DNA from 3 places in the Ectobacillus sp. genome. Region 2 is predicted to be linked to each of the others. Evidence: riboswitches for the same ligand, from Rfam matches in the RefSeq annotation. Region 2 holds a riboswitch; each other region holds the start of a gene.
What was found. A riboswitch is a leader RNA that binds a small molecule or an ion and turns the genes downstream of it on or off. The one in region 2 is predicted to bind S-adenosylmethionine.

Region 1 (5,183 bases), on a different contig from region 2:
TTGCACGAATGAAAAAACGTGCCGATGCGTAAGCTGGAATAATATTGGGTGCATCACCGCCATTCGTAATAATACCGTGAATACGAACATCAGCTGATAATTGTTGACGAAGCGCGTTTATACCATTAAATAAAGATAGAACTGCATCTAATGCATTTATCCCTTTTTCTGGGCATGCAGCTGCATGCGCCGGGACACCGTAAAAGTGAAAATCAAATGGATCAACTGCAAGCGATTCACTCGTTGTTGACGTTTTATTATGAGGATGAATCATTAAACAGGCAGACACATCTTTAAACAATCCAGCACTTACATAACTTCCCTTTGCACTTCCATTTGGTCCCCCCTCTTCTGCAGGTGTGCCAAAAACAATGATTTCTCCCCCAGTCTCATCAATAACCTCAGCTACAGCAATTGCAGCTGCCACACTAGTTGTTCCTATAATATTATGTCCACACGCATGACCAAGACCAGGAAGTGCATCGTACTCAGCTAGATATCCAATGGTAGGACCTGGTTTACCAGATCGCTTCCTTGCTATAAAACCTGTTTCATGTCCTGCAATATCTTTTGTAATTTCAAACCCAGCCTGCTCTAATAGAGCACGTAAGGTTTGAGAAGCAAAATGTTCTTGATTTCCAATTTCAGGATTGTCATGAATAATATGACTTGTATCAATATATATTGCTTCTGCTCTATTGATATTTTCAATAATTCTATTACGCTGTTCTTCCGCTTGTATTACAGACATATTAGCATCCCCTTTTTACAAGTTTTCAATATCCTTTATAGGAATAAATGTTGGAATTTGAGCCCCTTTATATGTTTCTTTAATAAAATTCGCAACCTCTTCTGTTTGATAAATCGCTACTAACTTTTTCAATGCTGGATCATCTTTACGCTTCGTTTGCGCCGCAATGATGTTTACATATGGTTTAGCTGTTTCGTCTTCCCTAAAAATCGGATCTTTAGTTGGGTTAAATCCAGCATCAACTGCAATACCATTGTTTATGATGGAAGCTGCAACATCATCCATAGCACGAGGGGTTTGCCCAGCAGCCACAGGAGTTATTTTTAAATTTTTAGGGTTTTCTACAATATTTTCTAATCCACCTTTACCATCAAAACCTTGCTTTAACTTTATAATTCCTGCCTTTTCTAAAAGAATAAGTCCACGTCCTAAATTCGTTGTGTCATTCGGCACTGCAATTTGATCCCCATTCTTCAAATCCTGCACACTCTTTATTTTTTTAGAATACAAGCCTAAAGGCGCAAGTACTGTCGTTCCAATCGCTGTTAGATCCAAATTACGATCTTTCTTAAAGGTATTGAAATAGGCCACCGTTTGAAAAGCATTCACATCTACTTCACCATTGCTAAGTGCAAGATTTGGTTGAATGTAGTCCGAAAATTTGACGATTTCAATATTAATACCTTCCTTTTTTGCTTTTTCTTTAACAAAATCCCAAACACGTGTGTCAGATCCACTAATACCAACCTTGATTGTTTTTTCTTGAGTTGTAGATGTTTTGTTACTGCATCCGGTTACGATTAGTAGAATGCTAGCTAGAACGAATAATAGTTTTTTCATAGTTAATCCCCTTTTCCTTTTGAGTGAGTCTGATGATACTTCTAACTCGTTTTTATTTTCCATAGTTCACATGCAGTAGGGTATGGTAGGTTGACGGAATCCATGTTTTTTAACTATGTACATGTAATAATCCAACGCTTCTTTACGTGAAGTAATCCCCTACTACAAATAAAAAACCTCTTTCTAGAAAATAGAAAGAGGTTGAAATGTTAACAAAAATATGAAAACATTTATAAACTCTTCTTATCTTCCAAGCACTTTTGCTTGCTGGAATTAGCACAGTATTCAAAGAGAATCCGCTGCCGAGGTATCATAGGGCCAGTCCCTCCACCTCTCTTGATAAGAAATAGGAAAATTTATTATATTTTGTAGAGTGTCTTTATTCTAATAATTTTGTAAAAGAAAGTCAATAGTTTTCACCCATTATTTTTATCGGATTTAAATGAATTTTATCATATGCATAAAAAAAGAACACCTAGTAGGTGCCTTTCGTTAAATCGTATTCCGATTTTAATTGGCAGTTACCTGCTTTGACATCCTATCTATCTCAATAAGATGCTGTTCCGATAATTTGAATCCAAGCGTCCCGATATTTTCCTCTGCATGTCGAATCTTTGATGCTCCTGGAATCGCCACTACTGTGTCTCCGTGAAAATGAATTAACCAATTTAATGCAATTTGACTGGTTGTTACGTTATATTCTAAAGCTAAATTATCTAGAAGATCAATAAGTGGCTTTGTTTTTGCAAGACCGCTAGGTTTGAAATAGGATAAATATTTCCGAGGTCCTGTAATTTTTTTCACAAGTTCTGGATTTTTATGAAACTTGCCCGATAATATTCCTTGTTCAAGTGGAGAATACGCAATAATCGTAATGCCTAGCTCTTTAGCAGCATCCATAATACCGTTTTTCTCAATGCGACGATCAAGTAGGCTATACTTCACCTGATTCGAGGCAAGTGGGTATCCGAACTCCTGCAAAACCTTATGAGCTTCCCTCATTTTTGATTCATTAAAATTACTTACGCCTGCATAACGGATTTTTCCTTCCTTTATGAGCGAAGCCATTGCAATTAACTGCGAGCGAACATTTGAAAGTGCATAGGGTTGGTGAATTTGATACAAGTCTATTGTGCGGCCTTTTAAAGCATGTATCCGATTATCGATTGTAGAAGTAATACTACTAGCAGATCGAAATAGTGGCCACCACTTCGTTGCAACGAGAGCATCCTTTGCTTCTTCACCAAGCATTACCAAAGCTTCTGCTAATGCTTCCTCTGACTGCCCTTTTCCATATACTTCAGCGGTATCAAACCAATTGATTCCACCTTGTAAACTAGTCTTGACAATGCTACGAATGTCGTCCTGCGATAAAGCTGGCCAAAACCGACCTACCATACCGCTCCCTTTACTAAATTGCCAACATCCAAGACCAAGTGCGGAAATCTCCAATTCTGTTTTTCCGAGTGTTCGAAGCGGTATAGCCGTTTGTTTCAGCATTTGTTTCCCCTCATTTCAATTGTGTATGCACAAATAAGCATAGCATAAGTGACCGAAAGAGCGCACTTTAAACAATTATCTCTTGCATTACGAAATTTGATTTTTCGTTCCTGCTCTTCGTTTGATAAATAGGATAAGGGCGATTAGGAAAACGAGAACGATACCAGCTACCGTTATAATATGCTGGACATTAGGTACAGTAATCGCCATTGTCACTGTATTTTCACTAGTAGGATCAATTTGCCACTCCAAATCCTTCCCATCAAACGATACATTATTCGCATTTGAAGTAATCGCTTTGACAGGGAGAGATACTTTCACACGCAAATCAAGGTTTTGTCTAATTTGACTCGCTACAAATGATGGAGCAGACTGAGCAACCTTAAATTGCTTGTTTATTGCTTGTAATAAATTATTATAATAGCTTGAAATGTTCAGTTTTCCCGTAACGTAATACACCGAATAAAAATACTTATCCACTTGCTCTGTATGAAACGAAATAAATTCATTATTTTCAAGTGTTGCTTTAGTTGCAGCATGAGCAACACCAGATTGTTTTGGTTCAAGTCCAATACTCTCCAAATGCTTCGACGCCTGAAAACCAAACTCACTTTGGCTTTCAAATGGCTTGATTACAAACCCATTATTGTGTAATTCATCTTCTAGCATTGTAAATGGATTGTAAGTTCCAATATATGCTTTGACTTGTTGCTCTAGTCCAAATGTTAAATCCGCATCAGCGCTTCCATTTTCATGAACCGTAATATGTGCTTGTCCAGATGCACACCCGCCTACTAACATGCTAAGAAAACAAATAAGTATAATTGCTATAAATCCCTTACTTCTTGGATGCATTTAAATCCTCCTTTCTATGCAGATGATGGTTCCTATTAAAAAAGTGGACACATACATAGTTAGATACACAAACATTATTATAGCAAGTCCATATACTATATAGTAGCTTAAATGAGAGGAGGAAAAAAGATGAACAAGCAAGATTGTTATCATCTTTGCCATCAATACAATGGCAAAATTGTGCGCATTCATGATATAGAAGGAGGCCTCCATGTAGGAAAAATCACGAAAATTACAGAGGAGTCTGTTTGGATTGAGCCCATTAGCAAGCGACCATACAATGGTGGTTTTGGCTACGGTCCAAGATACAGTGATGAAGATTATTATGGCTATGACAAGACCGGATATAGTGGATATGGCTATGATTCCTATGGCGAATTTGGTTTGGAACTTGCCTTTGGATTTATTTTCGGCATTACACTCGCAGCCTTATTCTTTTTTTAATCATCGCAAGAATTATGTAAACTACTCCCTTCAGTGAGGACATGCACTTTACTGAGGGAGAATTCCTTTATTTTCTACATAGAAATGAACGATGACCAAGTACGTGTTGATATTTTGTTAAGATTTTTTCATGTTTTTCCAATAACTCCAAATAAGAAGGGGGAATCGTTGGAGAAACGTCCCAAATTGGCACTTCCTTTGCCCTGTGCGCCATATTAGCAATCGTACTCCCCTCAACCATTCTTATATCAGAAAAACCGGATTGCTGCAAATAATCATACCACTGCTGCTCTGTTAAAAATTCCTTTGTACCATATATGCCACGAAGTTCACTTTGTTCTTCGTCATCGAACGGCCGTTCCGCACACATCTCAATACAAGCTAAATATCCACCTGGTCGTATGACACGCCTAAGTTCTGCAATTGTTTGTTGTACATTTGTAAATGCAATTACTGACTCTGACAATACAACATCGAATGTTCCACTTTTAAATGGAAGTGCTTCCACGGTGCCTTGTAGAAGAGAGATTGTTACACGTTCTCGCAAAATACTTTGTTTCGCTTTCACAACCATAGTAGGGTTTAAATCAATTGCAACCATTTGGCACCCATATTTTTTCGCAATGTATATAGCCGTTCTTCCCGTGCCACAACCTGCATCTAATACAGTGCATTGCGAAGAGAGAGGGAGATGGCTTAGTAAGTGGGTGGTTAGAGAAAAGCCTCCTGGATGTGCACTACTTACACCAAGTTGTGCCAATAAATCTAAATACAGATTTTCCACATGAATCAC
Region 2 (5,032 bases):
AAAGAGAATGAAACCTACATAAAGGAAAAACAAGCATTACAAGAACAGTATGAGCCGAAAATTCAAGTTACCATTATTAACGGAGGCATGTTCTATATTACAAAAGAGCGAATCACCTAACATAAAAAATGTGCATGGGTAAACGTGATACCATTGTATCACGATCACCTATGCACATTCTTATATACCTTATTTTGCATGAATGCCTTCTTTTGTTTGCTGCATAACGAGCTTTTCTAGCTCCTGTATGGCGGCAATAACTGTTTCACTCGTAATCGTACCCATAAGATGAATGGACTCGTGAGGAAGCACCGCAGTTTTCGCAATCGTTTCAATGGCATTCTTATCTTCAATTGATATTCCAAAATCCGCAAGAGAGGAAGGAAAACCAAATTGTTTGTAGTAAGGCAGTAAAAACACAATCTCGTCCCACTTTTTCTCAATTGCTAGTTGTGCAAAAATACCGTAAGCTACTTTTTCCCCGTGTAAAAAGGAGTGGGTTTCATTCACCTTTGTCAATCCATTATGAATCGCATGTGCCCCAGCTACTCTTCCAAAACGATCACCATAGCCGCCAACCATTCCACCAACAGCAATAATCGTTTCAATGACTTTAATAAAAGCAGGTGTTACCGTTTTAGCTTCCATACTTGTAATTGCCTCTTGACCAAGCGTTAACAAAACATCGCGGCATAACTTCGCGGCATGGTGGGCTAGTAATACCGAAATAGATGGATCAGAAAGCTTTTCGATTAATGCATTGGCTTCGTACCATTTCGCTAATGTATCTGCAATGCCCGCCTTCAATAGACGAATTGGTGATGCCAAGATGACACGCGGCTCTAATAAAACAATGTTTGTACTTGAGGGAAAAACGGTATAGTGAGTAAACACTCCTGTTTCATCGTAAAATACACTTAATGGCGTCCATGCAGCACATGTCGAAGCAAGTGTTGGAATAAGAACGGTTGACGTATGTGTCTCATTGCCAATTGCTTTTACCAAATCTAGAATTTTTCCGCCGCCAACTCCTATTACTGCTTGAAACGCACCCTTTCGAACCTTACGAGAAAGTCGATTCACTTCCTCTAGTGTACATTCTCCCCTATACACCTCAAATTGACAAAGTACATGTGAAAAAGATGGAAAATAAGGGCTAATCGCCTTCCAGGAGGCATCCCCGCGAACAATTAAGCAACTTGTAATTCCACTATTTAACAATCTTCCTTCCAAAGAATCCAAAACATTTACATCACACACGTACAGTTGAGGTGCTCCTCGTACTTCCAATTGTTCTTTCAATTTTTTCTCCTCCTTTAAGGTAAAAAGAAGTGACGTAATAAGAGATTTAATCTGCCTATTACGTCACCTTACCAACCTATTATTTTCTATTTAGCATCCATTCTGGTTTTCCAAATCCTTTAAAATCTTTATCAATTTCTGCTTCAAATTCCTTTGATTCTACAGCTGTTTTCAAATCTTTCGCAAATTGCTTATCTAAATCTTTTGTATTTACAACTACGCGGTTCCGGTATTGATCCGGCATTTTTTCAAGTTGAAGGGCATCCAATAAATTCATTTTTGCAGCTAATGCAAAGTTACCAGGAACTGCAGATAAATCTACACTTTCCACTGCTCGTGGCAATTGTGCTGCTTCAATTGGCTTAAAGACAAGTTTCTTTGTATTCTCTTTCACGTCTTTTTCAGATACAGTTAACGGATTTGCATTCGTATCAAGTTTAATAAGACCTGCATCTTGTAAAATAACAAATGCACGTGCTGCGTTCGTAGGATCATTTGGAATTGCAATGGAGCTTCCTTCTTTAACATCGTTTAATGATTTGTATTTATTTGAGTAAATCCCCATTGGAGCTGTTGGAACAACAACTAACTCAGAAAGTTGCATATTATTTTGCTTTGCAAAATTCTCCATATACACTTTATGCTGGAATAGGTTCGCATCAATGCTTCCTTCCGCTAACGCTTTGTTTGGTTGAATATAATCACTAAATTCTACGACAGTTACCTTATAACCTAACTTCTCTAACTGTGGTTTGATTGCTTTCGTAACCATATCACTGTATGGACCTGTTGTGGCACCAATTTTAATTTCCTTTTTTTGCGTTGTTGTTTGAGATTGATTTTGTCCTGCACAAGCTGCTAACAGACCGAGTGATAATACAAAAACAATTAGTAATGCTACTTTCTTCATGCTTGAAGTCCTCCTCATTGATGAACAATTCATTTATTTTTTATTTAATTGTCTTGCAATGCGATCTCCTAAAAATTGAAGGATTTGCACAAGACAAATTAACACAATAACCGTAGTAAACATAACCGTATTATCATATCGATAATACCCAAAGCGGATAGCTAAATCCCCAACTCCTCCGCCACCAACAATACCAGCCATTGCTGAATACGCAACAAGACTAATAGTTGTTATTGTAATGCCCTGTACAATGCCAGAACGTGCTTCAGATAAGAGTACATCTTTAATAATCATCCAAGGTGTAGCTCCAATTGCTATACCTGCTTCAATGACTCCTTTATCGATTTCTCGAAAAGACGTTTCAACAATACGTGCAAAGAAGGGTATTGCAGCAACCGATAATGATACCGTTGCAGCAGTCGGACCTATTGTTGTACCCGTAAGCAACTTCGTTAACGGCAAAAGTGCTACAAGTAAAATAATAAACGGAACGGAGCGTATAATATTTACAAAAAATCCTACTATTGTTTTTAGTGCTTTATTTTCCAAAAAAAGCCCTTTATCCGTAACGAATAATAGAATACCGAGTGGTAAGCCAACTAAAATAGAAACAACAAGAGAAAGTGCTACCATGTAGAGCGTTTCAAAAAATGCTTTATTTAAGTCAGGTAGAATTTGAATAATGTTAGATACCATGATGGATCACCTCGACATGTTGAGTTTTCAATGTTATATAGTCAATCGCCCGCTGTACTTCATCCTTCTCACCAATCAATTCCATTACAAAAATCCCCAGCGGTGTTTCCTGTATGTATTCAATTTTTCCATGTAGAAGATTTCCTTTAACGCGAAAAGTCTGTAATACATCAGAGACAATAGCTTCTTCTGCAATGCTTCCTTTAAACTGAATTTTAATAATCGTTCCGGTCCGTTTTTCGATAATACGTTCTGGAATTTCAAATTGCAAAACACTCTCAATAAATTGCACCGTTATAGGTTCTTTCGGATCAGCAAATACGTCATATACGTTTCCTTCCTCCACAATATGACCCTCTTGCATCACGGCTATCCGATGACATATTTCCTTTACAACTTCCATTTCATGCGTAATTAATACAATAGTAAGACCAAGCTTTTTATTAATAGATTGCAATAGTTTTAAGATTGATTTCGTAGTTTTTGGATCAAGTGCGGAAGTAGCCTCATCACAAAGTAGCACAGATGGATCATTCGCTAACGCACGAGCAATACCAACACGTTGTTTTTGACCGCCACTGAGCTGTGCAGGATATACATCACGTTTATCATGTAATCCTACCATTTCTAACAGTTCATCTGTTCTCTTATCAATTTCGGTTTTAGTTTTACCAGCTGCTTTCAGTGCAAAAGCAATATTTTCATGTACGGTTTTCGAGCTAATTAAATAGAAATGCTGAAAAATCATACCAATCTTTAGTCTAGCCTTCCGTAATTCCTTGCCTGTAAGCTTTGTCAGCTCTATTCCTTCTATTTTTACAATGCCCGAGGTAGGAGATTCAAGCAGATTCATACACCGAAGTAAAGAGCTCTTTCCCGCACCGCTGTATCCAACAATCCCAAAAATTTCTCCCTTTTGAATGGTTAATGATACATCGTCGACAGCTTTTACCTTTCCATGTTTTGTACCATATTCTTTCGTGACATGTTGAATTTCAATCATACGCTCTCTCTCCTTTGCAACATAAAAAGCCTCTTTCATTTGAAAGAGGCACCGTGACTACTGTTACGACTTATCTCTCAGAATAAAAGTATTCTGCAGGAAGTAGCACCTTTCCCGAATTCGGTGGTTGCTGGACGTCATAGGGCCTGATCCCTCAGTCACTCTTGATAAGTAAAAAATTATTCGATTTTTCAACTAACTTGAATAATAGTATGAATCTTAAAAATTGTCAATCATTTTTTGTAGATTCGTGTCGGATTGTTACTTTCGATTCAACATCCATGCTGGTTTACCAAACCCTTTAAAGTCGCTATCAATAATCGTTTCAAACTCTTTCGATTCCACGGCAGCTTTTATATCCTTAGAAAATTGACTGTCTACATCCTTCGTATTAACAACAACTCGGTTGATATGCTCTGGTCGCAATTTTTCTATCTGTATAGCATCCAATAAATTAAGCTTTGCAGCAAGTGCAAAGTTACCTGGTACGGCAGATAGATCGATACTATCAATGGCACGAGGCAGTTGCGCTGCTTCAATCGGCTTAAATACAAGTTTTTTCGTATTCTCTTTCACATCTTTTTCAGATACAGTTAATGGGTTTACATTTGCATCAATTTTTATAAGACCTGCATCCTGTAAGATTAATAGTGCACGAGCTGCGTTTACTGGATCATTCGGAATGGCAATGGCACTGCCTTCCTTTATATCATTCAATGATTTATATTTTTTGGAGTAGATCCCCATTGGAGCTGTTGGTACTGCTATAACTTCAGAAAGCTGCATATTATTTTGCTTAGCGAATGTTTCCATATACAACTTATTTTGAAACAAATTCGCATCAATGCTTCCCTCTGCTAGCGACTTGTTTGGTTGAATATAATCATTAAATTCTACCACCGTCACCTTATAGCCCTGTTTCTCTAACTGCGGTTTAATTGCTTTCGTTATCATATCTGAATATGGTCCTGCTGTTGCACCTATTTTAAGTTCTTTCTTTGTGGATGACGTTTGAGCTTGTCCCCCGCACGCTGCTAAAACACCAATTGAAATCAATAACACGACCAATACTGCTAATTTCTTCATAACATAATCCCCCTTCAATTCCTGACTTATTTTCC
Region 3 (5,183 bases), on a different contig from region 2:
ATAGAAGGATTAGTAGACTCGTCTATGCTTCAGTTATAATCTTCAATTTCGCTCGGCATTATAGAATAAGATGAAAGCAACACGTGTAGATCATTACAAGTTGGAATTAGCGGCGATTTATAGTAAGGGAGAGTAGTGGGAAAGCATTCAGCTTATCAGGGTAAGTACGGGGTAAGTAAAGTGAGAAAGCAACATTGAAAGTGAATGTTGCTTACCTTTTCCCCTAGTTAAAATAATACGTTTACGAGTTGGATTACTTTTTTATTTTCTACATTATAATATATTTCCAACCCTTTTCTTTCACTCGTTACGATTTTTGCACTTTTTAGCTTTGCAAGATGCTGTGAAATGGTTGATTGAGGCATATTAAGACGTGTATACATTGTAGATACGTTGCATGCACCACGGTCAATCAATCCTTTCACAATACAAAGGCGAACAGGGTGAGCAAGGACTTTTAACATCTCTGCATTTCCCTCAAATTTCTCTGTTTCTTCTTGGAATGAATCGATCATGTAAGGTAACACCTCCATATATACTAATAGCACCATACATATACATAACAAAATTTTATGATAAATAGTATACATGTTGCAAATATTTAGTCAAAAAGTAAAGAAATCGTAAGAAAAGTGTAGCTGTGTAAATTTCCTCATAGAAATAAGTCATTACAATGAAATATCAACTTAAGTGATTGTTATATATTTGTGTAGGCTACTACTTAGCATAAATTTAAAGTTAATGTAAAGATATGGAGTTATTCGCATGATTTTTGTAACAATTTTGTAATAATCAACTCCCTAATTGTATCATATTTATGTCTCTTTATGTAGTGAATAGGATGAAGAACAGAAATGTAGTTTAAGGCGAGGATATTATATAAAGAGAGGAGAGAAGAACAGCGTGTCTTCCCTCCTTTTTTGTTTATAATTTGTCAATATGGGCTAAAGCATTTGTGAAATCTTGTTGTAGATCTTCGTAGTTTTCTAATCCTACAGAGAGTCGTAACAGGCAGCGAGTTATACCACGTTTTTGACGTTCCTCTTCCTTCATCGCGGCGTGTGACATAGTGGCCGGATAGGAGAGAATGGATTCCACAGCTCCTAGACTAACTGCAAATACAGGCAATGTTATGTGTTCTAGAAAGGTTTGTAGCGCAGACTCATTTTTTAATTCAAATGAAAACACAGCACCAGGATGTTTTGCTTGTTTTTGCTGAATCTCATAACCGGTATGTTCTTTAAGACCAGGATAATACACACATTTTATTTTTTCATGATGCTGTAAATAGGAAGCGAGTTTTTGGGCAGAATAGGCAGACTGTTCAAGTCGGACATGTAAGGTTTTTATGCCGCGTAGTACCAGCCAGCTATCATGGGGTCCAAGTATAGCACCAAAAGCATTTTGTAAGAAAGCAAGGCGTTCTCCTAGCTGTTCATCCTTTACAACAGCTAAACCCGCTGTAACATCGCTATGACCCGACAGGAACTTTGTAGCACTGTGCAGAACAACGTCTGCACCAAGAGTAAGAGGTTGCTGATATAGCGGAGTTAAGAATGTATTATCAACGAATGTAAGAGCACCAATCCTTTTTGCTAAACAGGAGATTGCTTGAATATCTGTAACCTTTAACAGCGGATTAGAAGGCGTTTCAACATAGAATAATTTTGTATTTGGTAAGATGGCATCGGTAACAGCTTCTATATCTGTCATATCTACGAATGTATGTAAAATGCCATAGCGAGATAAAACTTCTGTAATCATGCGATACGTGCCACCGTATACATCTTCTGAAATAACTACATGATCTCCTTGTGATAGTAATAAAAAGCTTGTCGAGATGGCTGCCATTCCTGATGAAAATGCAAAGCCTCTTGTCCCTCCTTCTAACTCAGCGATGGTTTCTTCTAACGCTTCTCTAGTAGGGTTGCCAGAACGACTATAATCGTATTTCCCAAACTCATTGACACTAGTTTGGTGAAATGTGCTTGTATTGTATATCGGTACACTCACTGCCCCTGTATGGGGGTCTACTTTGTGACTATTGTGAAGTAATAATGTTTGTACGGAATAGGATTCAGTCATGCTTCTACCTCCTTGTGAAGAGCAGCGAATGCTCTTTCTAGATCTGTCATTAAATCGGTGATATGTTCAATTCCTACTGAAAAACGTAATAGACGGTTACAAATTCCCCGTTGTGTTCGAATTTCAACAGGAATATCAGCATGCGTTTGTGTAGCAGGATAAGTGATTAAGCTTTCCACTCCACCAAGACTTTCAGCAAATGTAATAAGGGAGAGTGCTTGCAAGAATGGATTTATCCATTCTTCCCGTGCTAAACGGAATGAAAGCATACCTCCGCGTCCTGGATACAATACATCGGTTACTTCATCTATTTTTTGTAGGTAGGATACTAATTGCTTCGCATTTTCTTCGTGTTTGTTCATTCGAAGAGATAATGTTTTCATACCGCGCATAAGAAGCCATGAGTCGAAGGGACTTAACACTGCCCCTGAGGAATTATGATAATAGGCCAGAGATTCGCATAATGTTTTTCCTTTTGCGACGATAAGGCCGCTGAGTACGTCATTATGGCCACCTAAATATTTGGTAGCGCTGTGAATAACAATATCAGCACCAAGGCGAAGAGGCTGCTGTAAAATAGGTGTGTAAAACGTATTATCAACGATAAGCAGCACATTATGCTCGTGGGCGATCGTAGCAATTGCTTCAATATCAGCAGTATGCATAAGTGGATTTGTTGGAGTTTCTAGAAAAATTGCTTTCGTTTGTGGAGTAATAGCTGCTTGCACTTCAGCAGGATACAATGTGTTTACGTATCTACATCGAATATTCCACTTTGCCTCATAATCACGTAGTAAGCGAAAAGTTCCTCCGTATAAGTCTTCTGAAACAATTATTTCATCTCCTGATTGAAATAGGGAAAGAAGCAATGTAATGGCAGCCATGCCTGAGCTACAGGCAAAGCCCTGATCCCCTTCCTCTAATTCTGCAATTGCATCTTCCACTATTTTGCGAGTAGGATTACCTGTACGAATATAATCATAGCCACTTGATTGTCCAATGCCTTCGTGACGATAGGCGGTTGAAAAGTATACGGGAGGATTGACGGTTCCGGTTACGTCCTCACTTCTATTTCCAATTTGAGCGAGCTTTGTCTCTATAAATTTCATAGTAATCCCTCCTAATTAAAATAAAAAACCTTCTATAAGAAGAAGGTTTTAGTAACAGCACTTCTTCTTATCTGTCAAATTCAAATGAATCTGCTGGAATTAGCACCTTGTTAACATCAAAGTTAATGGTTGCTGAGGTGTCAATGGGCCAGTCCCTCTACCTCTCTCGATAAGAATATATGGAATTGTATGAAGTCTTTCTAATAAAGTATATCAATATCAAGAGAAAAGCAAACATTTTTTGATTATTCGAAAGAATTAGTAAGGATTATTACGTGCGAAAATAATAAATTATTCATTTTTTTCTGAAAATATATTGACGTTTTGGAGTAACCCATGCTAAATTAGTGGAAAATTGTATATTTACGATCTGGTAATGGTGAAACTCTTATCGAGAGTGGTGGAGGGATAGGCCCTATGAAGCCCGGCAACCTTCAAACAGGTGTTTGAAACGGTGCTACAACCTGCAAAACGATGGTTTTGCGTGATAAGAGGAGGAAAAAATGTCCCCCTCTTCTTTTATTGGAAGTGGGGGTTGTTTGGTTTGACTATAAGGAGCGTGGCAAATGGGCAACTTAAAAGAGAGACTAGGGCAAGGAATATTAATAGGGGACGGGGCAATGGGGACGATGCTCCATTCATACGGTTTACAAAGCTGCTTTGAAGAGTTAAATATAACTGAGCCTGATCGAATTAGTGGAATTCATAGGCTTTATGTAGAAGCGGGAGCAGATGTAATTCAAACTCATACGTATGGGGCAAATGAAGGAAAACTTCGGATGTATGGCTTAGAAAATAATGTGAAGCAAATTAATCGTGCAGCGGTTCGAAATGCTCGAACAGCAGCTGATTCGAATACAGTTGTACTCGGCACAATCGGTGGTATGAAACATATTGGATCAGTTATGACGACTGAGGTTGAACGAGAATTTATGCTTATGGAGCAAGCTAATACATTACTTGAAGAAGGGGTAGATGGACTTCTTCTGGAGACATTTTATGATGAAATAGAGCTCTACCATGCACTTGGAGTATTACGTAAGGCTACAGATCTTCCTATTGTGGCGCAAGTTGCGTTACATGAAGCAGGCCTTACGCAAAGCGGTCGATATATTGAACAAGTACTGCTTGAATTGCAACAAAGGGGCGCTGATGTTGTAGGATTAAATTGTCATCTGGGACCGCTTCGCATGATTGAATCATTAGAAACCGTGTCATTGCCAAAGGAAGGATTTTTATCCGCATATCCGAATGCTGGGTTACCAAAGTATGATGACGGAAAGTATGTGTACGAAGGAACGGCAGATTATTTTGAACATATGGCAAAAGGGTTTATTGAGCAAGGAGTTCGTCTTCTTGGTGGTTGCTGTGGTACGACTCCAGAGCATATTCGTGCAATGAGACATGCATTGGATGGGCAATCGCCAATATATGAGAAACAGATTAAAGTTCGGCCCACACCTATTGTTGTTACGCAGCCAGTTCTAGCAACCAATTCTAGTTTGTCAGAAAAGGCGAAACTTGAAACTACCGTTATTGTAGAGTTAGATCCGCCGAAGCAATTGGTAACGCAACGCTTTTTTGAAGGTGCAAAGGCGCTAAAGCATGCGGGAGCAGATGCAATTACGCTTGCTGATAATTCCCTAGCAAGTCCGCGTATTTCAAATATGGCAATGGGAGCGCTTTTGCGGCGATATGATATTCCTGTTCTGGCCCATTTAACATGCCGTGATCATAATTTAATTGGATTGCATTCGCATTTGCTAGGGTTGTCTTCTTTAGGAATCCACGAAGTATTAGCTTTAACAGGGGATCCAGCTAGAGTAGGCGATTTTCCGGGTGCTACATCTGTATTTGACGTATCCTCATTCGAGTTAATTCGAATGATAAAGGAATTAAATGCTGGTCGATCTCCACTAGGAAAATCTATTGGTGTGCCAACATCATTTTCTATAGGTGCGGCTTTTAATCCAAATGTTCGTCACTTCG

Region 1: another riboswitch for S-adenosylmethionine. It lies ahead of AC11ZT_RS04700 (MetQ/NlpA family ABC transporter substrate-binding protein); the one in region 2 lies ahead of AC11ZT_RS02525 (methionine ABC transporter ATP-binding protein).
Region 3: another riboswitch for S-adenosylmethionine. It lies ahead of AC11ZT_RS01350 (bifunctional homocysteine S-methyltransferase/methylenetetrahydrofolate reductase); the one in region 2 lies ahead of AC11ZT_RS02525 (methionine ABC transporter ATP-binding protein).

Annotation. Positions count from the first base shown of each region.
Region 1 covers NZ_JBXKMX010000097.1:199-5,381, forward strand. Annotated here, with positions in the region: partial or broken gene AC11ZT_RS04695 (M20 family metallopeptidase) at 1-751, opposite strand, end outside; gene AC11ZT_RS04700 (MetQ/NlpA family ABC transporter substrate-binding protein) at 767-1,591, opposite strand; SAM riboswitch class I at 1,832-1,937, opposite strand; gene AC11ZT_RS04705 (aldo/keto reductase) at 2,102-3,091, opposite strand; gene AC11ZT_RS04710 (hypothetical protein) at 3,179-3,946, opposite strand; gene AC11ZT_RS04715 (hypothetical protein) at 4,076-4,390, shown strand; gene AC11ZT_RS04720 (class I SAM-dependent methyltransferase) at 4,458-5,174, opposite strand.
Region 2 covers NZ_JBXKMX010000055.1:342-5,373, forward strand. Annotated here, with positions in the region: partial or broken gene AC11ZT_RS02505 (YqhG family protein) at 1-120, shown strand, start outside; gene AC11ZT_RS02510 (iron-containing alcohol dehydrogenase family protein) at 190-1,302, opposite strand; gene AC11ZT_RS02515 (MetQ/NlpA family ABC transporter substrate-binding protein) at 1,382-2,212, opposite strand; gene AC11ZT_RS02520 (methionine ABC transporter permease) at 2,246-2,908, opposite strand; gene AC11ZT_RS02525 (methionine ABC transporter ATP-binding protein) at 2,898-3,911, opposite strand; SAM riboswitch class I at 3,979-4,085, opposite strand; gene AC11ZT_RS02530 (MetQ/NlpA family ABC transporter substrate-binding protein) at 4,173-4,997, opposite strand.
Region 3 covers NZ_JBXKMX010000034.1:197-5,379, reverse strand. Annotated here, with positions in the region: gene AC11ZT_RS01370 (class I SAM-dependent methyltransferase) at 1-39, shown strand, start outside; gene AC11ZT_RS01365 (ArsR/SmtB family transcription factor) at 228-515, opposite strand; gene metC (cystathionine beta-lyase) at 925-2,085, opposite strand; gene AC11ZT_RS01355 (methionine biosynthesis PLP-dependent protein) at 2,082-3,194, opposite strand; SAM riboswitch class I at 3,259-3,370, opposite strand; SAM riboswitch class I at 3,580-3,688, shown strand; partial or broken gene AC11ZT_RS01350 (bifunctional homocysteine S-methyltransferase/methylenetetrahydrofolate reductase) at 3,761-5,183, shown strand, end outside.